Regions from separate parts of the Micromonospora sp. WMMB235 genome, predicted to be linked through region 1. Evidence: riboswitches for the same ligand, from Rfam matches in the RefSeq annotation. Region 1 holds a riboswitch; each other region holds the start of a gene.
What was found. A riboswitch is a leader RNA that binds a small molecule or an ion and turns the genes downstream of it on or off. The one in region 1 is predicted to bind cobalamin.

Region 1 (4,560 bases):
GGCCGCGCCGATCAGCCGGGCGGCTTTGAGCGTGATCAGTTCGGGATCACCCGGGCCGACCCCGACGCCGGACAGCCGCCCGGTCACTCCGCCTCCCGGGCGAGGGCGTTGAGCGCGGAGGCGGCCATCGCCGAGCCGCCCCGGCGCCCGGTCACCACGAGATAGGGCACGTCGAGGCCGGGGGCGTCGGTGGCGAGGTCGATGAGCGCCTGCTTGGACTCGGCGGCGCCGATGAATCCCACCGGCGTACCGATGATCGCAGCTGGTCGTGGCGCGCCGTCGCGCAGCATATCCAGCAGGTGGAACAGGGCCGTGGGGGCGTTGCCGAAGGCGACGACCGCGCCGGCGAGGTGGTCGGTCCACAGCGACACCGCCGCCGCCGACCGGGTCGTTGCCCACCGGTGGGCAAGCGCCGGGACCTCGGGTTCGTGCAGAAAGCAGCGGACCTCGTTGTCACGGGGCAGGCGGGCGCGGGTAACGCCGGCGGCGACCATGTGCGCGTCGGTCAGGATCGGCGCCCCCGCCTCCAGCGCCCCGCGGGCGGCGGCCACCAGGCCGGGGTGGATCACCAGGTTGCGGGTGAGGTCGGTCTGGCCGCATGCGTGGATCATCCGCACCGCGACCTTCTCGGCGTCGGCCGGCACACCCGAAAGATCGGCCTCGGCACGGATGGTGGCGAACGAGGCGTCGTAGATCGCCGCGCCGTCGGTGACGTAGTCGTAGCGGCGTGCCGGTGTGGTGAGACTCATGCGTTCTCCAGATCGGGGACGAGCAGGGTGCGGTACGGGGTGACGACGATCTCGCCGGCGCCGAGCGCGCGGATCTCCTCCAGCAGGGGAGCGTCCACTCGGCCGCCGGAAGCCGCGAGGTGCGCGGTGACGCGGCCGTCATCCTGAACGATCCTGCCCAGCGCGGGTGGAGGTGTGCTCACCCGGGTCCGCTCGGCACGGTCGAGTACGGTGCCCAGCAGCGCGGCGCCGGCGCCGGGCAGCTCGTCGACGTGCCAGGGTGAGTCCGGCCGGTCACCCGCGAGCCCGGCGAAGCGTACGGCGAGCCCGGTCAGCGCCGCGGCGGCCTCGTCCAGCCGGATGACTGGCCCCCACGCCGAGGTTCCGGCGCGTAGCTGCGCGGTGTCCGAGTCGAGCGCCACCAACCCCAGGTCCAAGTCACGGCTGACCAGATCACCGCGGCCGTCGTCAAGCACGAACAGGAACCGTCCGGTCAGCGCGGTGAGCCGGGGCTCGGCGCGCAGCCGTGCGTCGAGTCCGGCGACGACCGGGTGTAGATCGGCCCGGCCGCCACTGCGTCCGGTCAGCGGTGAGGCGAGGATGTTGCGGACCAGCTCGTGCGACGTGGACGGTACGAGCCCGGTCGCGATGACGTCGGCGACGACGGTCTCGGGCAGCCGCCCACCGTCGTGCTCGAGACCGCGCACCTGCAGGTTGGCGCGGCTGGTCAGGTGGACCGCGCCGTCGCCGTGCGCACGGGCCACCTCCACGAGTGCGCACAGCGCCGCAGTCGGCACGATCCCGCCGGGGACGCGCACCCGCACGAGCGCGCCGTCGTCGGCGATCCATGGGCGCAGCAGGCCGGGACACAGGTCGCGGCGGGTCCTCTCGGTCACGGCGACATGGTGCCAGAGCCCGTCCCCGGCGACACCGGCTGTCGGTGCTACCGTCGTGATGCCAGTCAAACTCAGCCATGAGCCAGGGAACCCGGTGCGAATCCGGGACTGACGCGCAGCGGTGAGGGTGACGGGCGGGGCACGACGCCACTGGACCCACGGTCTGGGAAGGCGCCCCGTCCGGTTGATCCCGAGTCCGAAGACCTGCTGGCCGCAGATCCGTCTGCGACACGTGCCCATCCAGGCCTCGCGCACAGGCCCCGGACGAAAGAAGACCCCGTGTCCCGATCGCACCGGATCACCGGCTCCTGACCCCGTGAGCGTCCTCGTTCACGTCGCGACCGCACTGACGGACGCCGCGTCGCCGGTGCTACGCGGGCAGGCCGAGGCAGCCGGCGCCCGACTGGCCTTCCTGCAAGCCGGCGAGCCCACGCTGACCCATGTGCTCGACCTGCTGCACGCCGAGGGCGTTCGGGAGGTTCGCCTGGAACCGGTGAGCACCGACGACCTGACTTTCGCCCGTTCGTGGGTGGGACGCGTGGCCGGCCACTGGCACCGTCAGCAGATCGACCCGCCGGTCATCCGGTTCGGCGAGCGCGCGATCACCGGGCACGAGGCGCCACTCACCTCACCGGCCTGGGAGACCACGCCGCCGTACCGCCATCATCTACTGCTGTGCCGCGGCCCGCGCTGCAGTGCCCGCGGCGCGGACGAGACCTATCGCGCGATCGTGGGCGCGCTCGTCGAGCAGCAGCTCACCGACGCCGACGTCCTCATGGCCCAGACCGGCTGCCTGTTCCCGTGCAACCACGGACCAGTCGCCGTCGTGCACCCCGACGGCACCTGGTACGGGCCGGTGCGACCCGGCGACGCGGCACGCCTCGTCGGCGAGCACCTACGCGCCGGCCGTCCGGTCGGCGACCTGCGCCTCGGCTCCCGTGTCACCGAAGGAGAAACATGACACGCATCGCCCTGCTGTCCACCTCGGACACCGACCTGCTCTCGGCGCGGGCCAGCAACGCGGACTGGTCCTGGGCCAACCCTGCCCGGCTCACCGGCGAGCGCCGCGACACCCTGACCAGCGAGGCCGACCTGGTCATTCTGCGGGTGCTCGGCTCGCCCGAGGACGTACGCGACCTCGCCGCGCTGATCCGCGGCACCGGCCGTCCCCTGGTCGTGCTCGGTGGGGAACGGACGCCGAACGCCGCGTTGATGGGGCTGTCGACCGTCCCGATCGGTGTCTGCGCCGAGGCGCACCGCTACCTCGCCGAGGGCGGCGCGGAGAACCTGCGCCAACTGCACGCCTTCCTGTCCGACACCGTGCTGCTGACCGGCGAAGGCTTCGAACCGCCGGCCGTGCTGCCCGAGTGGGGAGTCAGCCGGCAGCCGGCCCCGGACGCCCGGCCCCGCGTCGGAGTCCTGTACTACCGGGCCCACGAGGTGAGCGGCAACAACGCGTTCGCCCACGAACTCGCCGATGCCATCGACACCACCGGCGTGGCCGCCGGCGTACCGATCTACGTCTCGTCACTGCGGGCGGCGCCCGAGGAGTTGTACGCCGAACTCGCCACCCTGGACGCGATCGTCGTCACGGTCCTGGCCGCCGGCGGCGCCCGGCCCGCCACCGCGAGCGCCGGCGGCGACGACGAGTCCTGGGACGTCGAACGGCTGCGCGCCCTCGACATCCCCGTGCTGCAGGCTCTGGCGCTCACGTCCGGCAGAGCCGAGTGGGAGGCGTCCGACGAAGGCGTCACCCCGCTCGACTCCGCGACCCAGATCGCCATCCCCGAGTTCGACGGCCGCCTCATCACCGTCCCGTTCTCATTCAAGGAGGTCGACGCCGACGGCCTGCCCCGCTACGTGACCGACCCTGAGCGATGCACCCGCGTCGCGGGCATCGCCGTCAACCACGCCCGACTGCGGTATGTCCCGCCCGCCGAGCGCAAGGTGGCCCTCGTCCTGTCGGCCTACCCGACCAAGCACAGCCGCATCGGCAACGCCGTCGGCCTCGATACGCCCGTGTCGGCGATCCGATTGCTGCGCGCGATGCGAGATGCCGGCTACGACCTCGGCGCACCCGGCGCAATTCCCGGGCTCGACCCGCTGCTCCCGGTCGAGGGAGAGGATGCCGACACGACGGCCGGCAACGCGCTCATCCACGCTTTGATCGCCGCCGGTGGGCAGGACGAGGAGTGGCTCACGCAGGCTCAGCTCAGCGAGTCGCACGTGCGTATCAGCCGGGACGACTACCGGCGCTGGACTGCCGGATTGCCCGCCGCGCTGCGCGACGCCATGGCCGAGACCTGGGGCGAGGCTCCCGGCTCGCTTTTCGTCGACGACGACGGCGACATCGTGCTGGCCACCCTGCGCGCCGGTAACGTCGTCATCCTCATCCAGCCCCCGCGTGGCTTCGGCGAGAACCCGGTCGCGATCTACCACGACCCGGCCATGCCTCCGTCGCACCACTACCTGGCCGCGTACCGCTGGCTCGAACACGGCTTCGGCGCCGACGCGGTGGTGCACCTCGGCAAACACGGCTCGATGGAGTGGCTGCCGGGGAAGAACGCCGCGCTCTCAGCCGCCTGCGCCACGGACGCGGCAATCGGCAGCATGCCGTTGATCTATCCGTTCCTGGTCAACGATCCTGGCGAGGGTGCCCAAGCCAAGCGCCGCGCGCACGCCACCATCGTCGACCACCTGGTGCCGCCGATGGCACGCGCCGAAAGCTACGGCGACATCGCCAAGCTGGAGCAACTGCTCGACGAGCACGCCAACATCGCCGTGATGGACCCGGCAAAGCTGCCCGCGGTCCGCCAGCAGATCTGGACGCTGATGCAGTCCGCACAAATGCATCGCGACCTCGGCCTGGACGAACGGCCCGGCGACGAGGAGTTCGACGACTTCCTGCTGCACGTCGACGGCTGGCTGTGCGAGAT
Region 2 (4,560 bases), 6.8 Mb from region 1:
GGTGTCCCCATGCGTCTCCGAAGAAGGCTGCTCGCCGCCGCGTCCGCCCTGCTCGCCGGGCTCACCGGCGCCGTCGTCGCTACGCCCGCCCAGGCGGTCGGACCGGCGTTGCTGCCGGTCACCGTCACCAACACCACCGGCCGCAGCGACCCGGTCCACCTCTACGTCATCGGCGTCCAGCTGTCCTCCGGCCGGCTCGGCTACGTCACCTCCGGCGGCGGATTCGTACCGTGGACCGGCGGGCAGCTCCCGCCGTCACCCGCGCCGGACGTCTCCATACCGGGCCCCGGCAACGGCGGCAGCACCACGATCCAGTTCCCCCGCGGCTTCTCCGGCCGGGCCTACTTCTCCCTCGGGCAGAAGCTCAAGTTCTTCCTCACCCCGGACGGACTGGTGCAGCCCGCGCCCTGGGCGGCCGGTGACGCGAACCGCGACATCCTCTTCGACTGGAGCGAGTTCACCTACAACGACTCCGGGCTGTGGCTCAACAGCTCCCAGGTCGACATGTTCGCGATCCCGCACGCGGTCACCGTGACCGGCGCCAACGGCGTCACCAAGCGCACCGGCGACGTGGTGGCCAACGGACGCAACGCGGTGATCGACGGGATCCGGGCGCAGCCGGGCTGGGCCGGCACCGTCCACACCCGCTCCGACGGGACCGTGCTGCGCGTCCTGGCTCCGGGCAAGGCGGCCGGGGCCGGCCTGCTCAGCACCACCTACCTGGACTCGTACATCGCGTCCGCGTGGAACGCGTACACCACGAAGACCCTGACCGTGGCGCCCTTCGCCGACCAGCCGGCCATCCGGTACTACGGCCGCACCTCGGGCAACACCATGACCTTCACCAACGGCAGCGGCCAGGTGGTCGCCTCCTTCAACCGGCCCTCCTCGGCCAGCGTCTGGGGCTGCGACGGCGACCTGCCCGCGCCGAACGACCAGGTGGTCGGCCCGATCTCGCGTACGCTCTGCGCCGCCCTCAACCGAGGCACGCTCGGCACCGTCGACACCCAGCCCAGCACGAACGCCGCCGACTTCTACCGCAGCAACCCCACCAACCAGTACGCACGCCTGATCCACGCCAACATGACCGACGGCCGGGCGTACGCGTTCGCCTTCGACGACGTCGGTGGATTCGAGTCGCTGGTGCACGACGGCGATCCCCGTTCGGCCGGACTGATCCTCAGCCCGTTCACCGGCGGTGGCGGCGGCACCCCGACCACCGGGGTGCCAGTGGTCAGCAACTGGAACAACAAGTGCATCGACGTGCCGAGCTCCAACTTCGTCGACCGCGCGCCGTTGCAGATGTGGAACTGCAACAACACCAACGCGCAGAAGTGGACGTTCAGCGGCACGGCGCTCAAGAGCCAGAACAACAAATGCATGGACGTCGACGCCGGGTCCACCGCGAACGGGGCGGCGGTGCAGCTCTACACCTGCAACGGCACCGGCGCCCAGCAGTTCACCCTGAACGCGGCCGGAGACCTGGTCAACCTCCAGGCCGGCAAGTGCGTCGACATCAAGGACTGGAACGGCAACGACGGCGCGAGGCTCCAGCTCTGGGACTGCGGGGGCACGGCCAACCAGAAGTGGCGCAAGGGCTGACCAGCCATGCGAACGGTGGCGGGGGCCGACCGCGAGTCGCTCCCGTCACCGGCACGCGACGGACGAGACGGCCGACACGACGCCGCGCACCGAGGCGTCCATCGACGTTCATCCAACAGATCGATGTGCGTAAGCTCCGCCCGGTCAGATCTGGGGAACCTACCGAGGAGGTTCCATGGATCGTCGAGCAATGCTGCGGGCCACTGTCGTCGGTGCGGGCGCTGTCGCGCTGCCGTTCACCGCGTGGTCGGCGGCGTACGGAGCCCCGGCGCAGAACGCGGCGGGCCCCTACGGCGGGCTCCAGCCCGCCGACGCCAACGGCATCCAGTTGCCGGCCGGCTTCACCAGCTCGATCGTCGCACGATCCCGTCGGACGGTGCCGGGGACGTCGTACACCTGGCACGACGCTCCGGACGGTGGCGCCGTGTTCCCGAACGGCACCGGCTGGATCTACGTGTCGAACTCCGAGGTGTCAGCCGGTGCGGGCGGCGGTGCCTCACGCCTCGTCTTCGACTCCAGCGGCACCGTGGTCGGGGCGTCGCGGATCCTCTCCGGAACCAACAACAACTGCGCCGGGGGCAAGACACCGTGGAACACCTGGCTCTCCTGCGAGGAGGTGTCCCTGGGCCGGGTCTTCGAGACGTACCCCCTCGGCGGGACCGCCGTGGCGCGTCCCGCGCTGGGCCGGTTCAAGCACGAGGCGGCCGCGGCCGACCCGGTCCGCCGGGTCGTCTACCTGACCGAGGACGAGACCGACGGCAAGTTCTACCGGTTCGTGCCGACCACCTGGGGCGACCTCTCCGCCGGAACCCTCCAGGTCTTCCGCGCCGGTACGGCGACCTCCGGCACGTTCACCTGGGCCACGGTGCCCGACCCGGACGGCTCGCCCACCCCGACCCGGCAGCAGGTGTCCGGCGCGAAGACGTTCAACGGCGGCGAGGGCTGTCACTACGCGGATGACACCGTCTGGTTCACCACGAAGGGCGACAACCGCGTGTGGCAGGTCAACCTGGCCGCCGGCACGTACGAGCTCGCCTACGACGACAACCTGGTCAGTCCGGGCACCCCTCCGCTGACCGGGGTCGACAACATCACCGGGTCCACTGCCGGTGACCTGTACGTCGCCGAGGACGGCGGGAACATGGAGATCTGCATGATCACGCCCGACGACAAGATCTCGGTCTTCCTGCGGATCACCGGACAGAGCGGTTCGGAGATCACCGGGCCGGCCTTCACCCCGGCGGGGGACCGGCTGTACTTCTCGTCGCAACGCGGCACGACCGGCTCGTCCTCCGGCGGGATCACCTACTGCGTCACCGGGCCGTTCCGCCGATGACCGGCTTCCGGCCCCGCTGACAGTGACCACGAGGTGGAGGACGCCCGGTCTTCACCGGGCGTCCTGCCGGCCGTCACGGCACGTGTCCGGTTCCTGGCGCATTGACATCGGCGCTCCGGCCACAGCAGACTGTCGCGACAACTGAACCACCGCGTGTACGTGCGGGGGAAGACCGGTCGAAATCCGGCGCTGGCCCGCAACGGTAGGCCGCCCAGAGAGATCTGCGGCGGCGAGCCCGAATACCCGTCGTACGCGTGCATCCGCTCCCCACCCGTCGTGGCCCACGGGTCGGAGTCCCGGTCGACGCGGCGTTGCCGCGGTCGTCCGGGCTTTCGACGACCGCCGGGCCGGAAAGGCGCTTCCGATGGTCGTCCGCCGAAGCCGGCACCGCCTGCTCGCGCTCCTCTGCGGCGTACTCGCCGCTCTCACCCTCACCACACCCGCCGTCGCCGCCCCCGAGCGCGCCGCCCTCACCCGCCCGGAGGCCGCCGGCGGCTGGCTCGCCCGGCAACTCGTCGACGGCGAACGCTTCGAGGCGGTCTTCGACGGTGTCGCGTACCCCGACCAGGGGCTGACCCTCGACGCCGTGTTCGCCTTCGCCGCCACCGGCGTCGCCGACGACCACGGCGCCGACGCGCTGGCCTGGGTCACCCGGCCGGACATCCGCGACGGCTACCTCGGCGACGGCGTCTCCGAGGCGTACGCGGGTGCGACCGCCAAGCTCGCCCTCGCCGTGCAGGTGCGCGGCGGCGACCCGGCCGACGTCGGCGGGGTGGACCTGATCGCCCGGCTGCGCTCGCTCCAGACGCCGGCCGGCAGGTTCAGCGACCGGTCCGCGTACGGCGACTACAGCAACGCGTTCAGCCAATCCTTCGCGCTGCTGGCGCTGGACCGTACGGCGGCCGGGGCGCCACCGGCGGCGGCTGCCTGGCTGGCCGGCACCCGGTGCCCGGACGGCGGCTACCCGCTGCTGCCCGCGCAACCGGTCTGCACGTCCGACGTGGACGCCACCGCGCTCGCGGCACAGGCGCTGCGCGCCGCGGACCGTCCGGCCGACGCCGCCGCCGGGCTGCGCTGGCTGGTGTCCGTTCAGCGTGCCGACGGCGGCTTCGCCAACGCGGGCGGCACGCCGAACGCCAACAGCACCGGCCTCGCCGCGCAGGCCCTGCGCGACGGCCACCGGCTGCCGGCCTGGGCGCGGGCCCGGGCATTCCTCGCCGGACTTCAGGTCGGCTGCGCCGGGGCGCCGGCCGACCGGGGCGCTGTCGACTTCGACGGCGGCGGCTTCGACCCGGCCACCGCACCCCGGGCGACCGCCCAGGCCGTCCTCGGTCTCACCGGGATCGGGTACGCCCGTCTGTCCGCCGTCGGCGCCGACCCCGGCGCACCGGCGCTCGCCTGCCCGTGAACCGCTTCGCCGCTCGCCCGATCACAGGAGGATCCGTGTTCCGTCATCGTTCCACAGTCCGCACCTGGCTGGCCGGTCTCCTGGCCGCCGTCGTGGCCGGCGTCGCGCTGACCGCAGTCGAACCCGCGCCCCGGGCGGCGCACGCCGCCGCCTGCGCGGGCACCTCGGGAGTCACGGTGGTCGTCGACTTCGCCACGCTCGGCGGCGGCGTCCA
Region 3 (4,560 bases), 5.3 Mb from region 1:
CCGGCTGACCGGCCCGGTCAGACCGCCGGCAGGCGGACCACGAACCGGCACCCGCCGGTCACGTTGTGCGCGTGCACCCGCCCGCCGTGCGCCTCGACCAGTCCGCGCACGATCGCCAGACCCAGCCCGCCGCCGGCCGGTGCCGCCTCGTCGGCGCCGGCCGGTGCGGGAGTACGGGCCCGGGTGCCCCGGAACGCCACGTCGAACACCCGGGGCAGGTCCGCCTCCGGAATGCCGCCGCAGGTGTCGGAGACGGCGAGCCACGCGTCGGCGTCGTCCCGCCCGGCGTCGATGCGGACAGTGCCGTCCGGTGGCGTGTACCGCACCGAGTTGACCAGCAGGTTCGTCACGACGCGGGCGAGTTCGGCCTCGGCGGCCCGGACGGTCGGCCAGCCGGTCTCCGGGGCGAGCACCCGGACCCGCCGGTCGGCGGCCAGCGGCGCGGTGGCGGCGATCGCGTCGGAGACCACGTCGCCGAGCGGCACCGGGGACAGCGCGGGCCGCAACGCTCCGGCGGTGATCCGGGACAGCTCGAACAGATCGTCGACCAGGCGCGTCATCCGGTCCGTCTCGACCCGGATCCGGCGGTGGTACTCGGCCACCGCCGCCGGCTCGTCGACCACCCGGTCCTCCAGCGCCTCCGCCATCGCCCGCAGCCCGGCCAGCGGCGTACGCAGGTCGTGGGAGACCCACGCGACCAGCTCGCGGCGGCCCGCCTCCAGCTGCCGTTCCCGCTGCCGGGCCTGGTCGGCCCAGACCGCCGCCTGGGCGAGGCGGCGGGCGAACGCCACCCCGACGGCCAGGCTGAGCGCCGCGGACGCGGCGACCGTGACGAGGACGACCTGGAGGTCGTGCGCGGACAGGAACATGGCCTGGGCAACGGCCGTGACGCCGGCCGTCACCGAGGCGATGGTGACCGCGAGCAGCACCGCGATGTGCGCGAGGATCGACCGGTGGCGCACCAGCCGCAGCGCGCCGACGCCGAGCGCGCCGACCGCAGCGCCTGCGAGCAGGGCGTAGAGCCCGATGACCATCAGCTCGTTCACCGGGACGCCTCCGACGGCTCGTACCGGTAACCGACGCCCCACACGGTGACGATGCGGCGCGGCTGCGCCGGGTGGTCCTCGATCTTCTCCCGCAGCCGCCGGACGTGGACGGTGACTGTGGACTGGTCGCCGAACCGCCAGCCCCACACGCGGTCCAGCAGCTCGGCCCGCGACCAGGCGCGTCCCGGGTTCGCGAGCAGGAACGCGAGCAGGTCGAACTCCCGTACGGTCAGCGACAGCGGCTGCCCGCCGCGCTCGGCGACGCGCCGGTCGGTGTCCGCGGTGAGGTCGCCGTCGCGCAGCACCCCTGTCGGTCCCCGGTCCTGCGGGGCCGCGCGCCGCAGCACCGACCGGATGCGCAGCACGAGTTCACGGGGCGAGAACGGCTTGGTTACGTAGTCGTCCGCGCCGACCTCCAGCCCGGCGACCCGGTCGGCCTCGTCCCCGAGCGCGGTGAGCATGACGACGGGCAGGCCGGGCAGCCGGCGACGCAGCCGCCGGCACACCTCGATGCCGTCGAGACCCGGCATCATCAGGTCGAGGACCACCAGGTCGGGTGGCTCCTCCTCGGCCGCGGCGAGCGCGTCCGGCCCGTCGAAGGACAACCGGACCCGGCAGCCGTCCTGTTCGAGGTAGCGCCGGACGACGTCGCTCACCGTCCGGTCGTCGTCGACGACGAGCACGTAGCGCCCCATGGGCCAGACGCTACCCATCGGCGTCCCGGTGCGGCGGCCCGCGGTCGACCCGTAAGCGGACGGAAAGATCTTTCCGCCGGCTACGCGCCTACCTTCGGAGCATGGGCAGAAGACGTGTGGTGTCGTCGGTGCTGGCCGTCGTGGCCGTCACCGGTCTCGGGGTGAGCCTGTACCTGTTCCAGCCGTGGCGGCTGGTGACCGACCGCGAGGTACGCGAGACGCTGCCCACTGTGGCGGAGCCCTCACCGGCGCCGGCCGGCACGACCAGCCCGTCACCGACCGGCGCGGCCCCCGCCGACGTGGTGCTCGCCGCCGGTGACTTCGTCACCCACGAGCACGACACGTCCGGCCGGGCGCAGCTCGTCCGTCTCGCCGACGGCCGCCGTCAGCTGCTCCTGCGCGGACTGGACACCTCCGACGGACCCGATCTGCGGGTGTGGCTCACCGACCGGAAGGTGCTGCCCGGCCGGGCCGGCTGGCAGGTGTTCGACGACGGCCGCTGGGTCGAGCTGGGCCGACTCAAGGGCAACATCGGCGACCAGGCGTACGACATCCCGGCGTCGGTGGACCTGGACGGTCTGCGCAGCGTGTCGATCTGGTGCAAGCGGTTCGCGGTGTCGTTCGGCGCGGCGCCGCTTGCCGCTGTGACGGGATCGGCGCCGGCCTGACGCCTGTGCCGCCGGCCTCGGACGCTGGTCTACGCTGCGGGAAGCGCTGGTTCACCCGGTCGGCGACGGCCGGGTGTCGTAAGAGGGAACCCGGTGGGAATCCGGGACTGCCCCGCAGCGGTGAGTGGGAACGACAGCCGTCAACAGCACTGGGCCACGGCCTGGGAAGCGACGGCCAGTAGGCGACCTCGTGTCACGCCCGCGAGTCCGAAGACCTGCCCGCGTCGCGCGTACCACCGGTGCGCGCCGCCGTCGACCTCGCGGGTGGGTCGGGCGGGTGACACGTCGTGCGCAGGGCCGTCGGCGTGTCCTCGACGTGCACACCCCGGCCGGTCGGCGGTCCGCTTCTGCGAGGACGGAACCGCACAGTGCCCGACACCATCACGCTCACCGGCCGACCACCGTCGGCCTCGCACCTGACCCTGTCGCAGATCATGGACCAGCACCACACCAACCTGATGGGCACGGTCCACGGCGGGCGGATCCTCAACCTGATCGACTCGGTCGCCGGTGTGGTCGCCGCCCGCCACTCCGACGGCCCGGCCGTCACCGCCGCCATCGACGAGACCGCGTTCCTGCGGGCGGTACGCGTCGGGGACGTGGTCCACGTGGACGCCCGGATCACCTGGGCCGGCCGCAGCTCGATGGAGGTGGCGGTGAAGGTCAGCGCGGACCGGTGGGACCGCGCGGTGCCGCCGGTGGACGTGGCGACCGCGCACCTGGTGATGGTAGCGGTGGACGACGACGGGCAGCCCCGGCCGGTGCCGCCGCTGCACGCCGAGACCGACGGCGACCGGCGGCGCTACCGGGAGGCGCAGATCCGGCGCGAACACCGGCTGGCGCTGCGCCGGGCGCTGCTCGACGGCGCCGGGGAGGGCTGACCGGTGCTCGGACTGTCGGCGGCCACGCTCGCGGGTTACCTCGCCGCCATCGTGGTGCTCATGCTCACCCCGGGGCCGGACATGATGTTCGTGCTCGCCAACGCCACCCGGTACGGCCCACGGGCGGGCGCGGTGGCCGCGCTCGGGGTCGCCGCCGGGGAGGCGGTGCACGTCGCCGCCGTGGTGGCCGGGCTCGCCACGCTGATCGCCGCGTCCCCGGTGCTGTTCACCGCGATCCGGTGGGCCGGTGCGGCGTACCTCATCGTGCTGGGCCTGCGGGCGCTGCGCGGCACGGGCCGGCCCGGCGCACCGGCGGACCGGCCGGACGGCGGCGCCGGGCGGGCGTTCCGGCGCGGGCTGCTGACGAACCTGCTCAACCCGAAGATGATCCTGTTCAGTGTGGCGTTCCTGCCGCAGTTCGTCCGGCCCGAGGCGGGCCCGGTGGCGGCGCAGCTGGTGCTGCTCGGGGCGCTGTTCGTCGCGGTGCAGCTAGCCGTGGACCTGGCGCTCGGGGTGGGTGCCGGGCGGTTCGCCAGCCGGTGGGGCGACAGCCGCTGGTCACGGCGCGTCGACCGGCTCTGCGCTGTCGCCTTCGTCGCGCTCGGCGTCCGGCTGGCCGCCGGCTGAGACGCACCGGGGCGCGGTGCGGGCGTCGGCTGGTCGGGGGTCGGCAATGCCCCGGCCGGTTGATCGACTCCATCACGCCGAGGTGGCGGCATCAGAAGCGCTCCGACCCCGCCACCTCGGCGAACTGGCGATGACCATGAGGCCGGTCCCGGTTCGGCTCCGCCGGCGTCCCGGACGCGGGCGGCCGCTCGCGGTCCAGGTGCAGGCGCAGCAGCACCCAGCCCAGCGACACGGCGCCGATGAACACGTACGCGGGCTGGGTGCCGAACGTGTCCCAGCAGGTGTGCAGCGTGACGGCGGCGGCGAAGGTGAGCAGGAACGCCGCCAGCTTCCGGCCGCCGGGCGCGGCGGCGAACGTGAACAGCGCGGCGGCGGTCAGCCCGGTCCAGGCCAGGTGCGCGGCGGGCGCGGTGAGACCGCGTACCAGCAGCGTCCGCTCGACCGCGCCGAGGTTGCCCTCCGACCCGACGAACGCGGCGAACGCGTAGCCCATGGTCTCCAGCGCGGCGAACCCGGCGCCGGAGGCCACGCCGATCACCAGGCCCTGCGCCGGGGACGGGTGCCGCCGCCACAGCAGCAGGATGCCGGCCGGCACGATCAGTTTGGCGGTCTCCTCGGCCAGGCCGACGAGCGCCATCGGCAG

Region 2: another riboswitch for cobalamin. It lies ahead of BFV98_RS00560 (peptidase); the one in region 1 lies ahead of BFV98_RS30885 (ferredoxin).
Region 3: another riboswitch for cobalamin. It lies ahead of BFV98_RS07045 (acyl-CoA thioesterase); the one in region 1 lies ahead of BFV98_RS30885 (ferredoxin).

The regions. Positions count from the first base shown of each region.
Region 1 is NZ_MDRX01000001.1:6,932,415-6,936,974, forward strand. Features, by position in the region: gene BFV98_RS30870 (precorrin-2 C(20)-methyltransferase) at 1-87, opposite strand, end outside; gene BFV98_RS30875 (precorrin-8X methylmutase) at 84-749, opposite strand; gene BFV98_RS30880 (sulfite reductase subunit beta) at 746-1,624, opposite strand; cobalamin riboswitch at 1,670-1,851, shown strand; gene BFV98_RS30885 (ferredoxin) at 1,941-2,585, shown strand; gene cobN (cobaltochelatase subunit CobN) at 2,582-4,560, shown strand, end outside.
Region 2 is NZ_MDRX01000001.1:120,532-125,091, forward strand. Features, by position in the region: gene BFV98_RS00550 (beta-1,3-glucanase family protein) at 10-1,602, shown strand; gene BFV98_RS00555 (alkaline phosphatase PhoX) at 1,778-2,938, shown strand; cobalamin riboswitch at 3,068-3,204, shown strand; gene BFV98_RS00560 (peptidase) at 3,303-4,346, shown strand; gene BFV98_RS00565 (hypothetical protein) at 4,382-4,560, shown strand, end outside.
Region 3 is NZ_MDRX01000001.1:1,616,961-1,621,520, forward strand. Features, by position in the region: gene BFV98_RS07025 (ABC-F family ATP-binding cassette domain-containing protein) at 1-8, shown strand, start outside; gene BFV98_RS07030 (sensor histidine kinase KdpD) at 18-1,034, opposite strand; gene BFV98_RS07035 (response regulator transcription factor) at 1,043-1,741, opposite strand; gene BFV98_RS07040 (DM13 domain-containing protein) at 1,843-2,409, shown strand; cobalamin riboswitch at 2,440-2,647, shown strand; gene BFV98_RS07045 (acyl-CoA thioesterase) at 2,778-3,290, shown strand; gene BFV98_RS07050 (LysE family translocator) at 3,294-3,917, shown strand; gene BFV98_RS07055 (PrsW family glutamic-type intramembrane protease) at 4,009-4,560, opposite strand, start outside.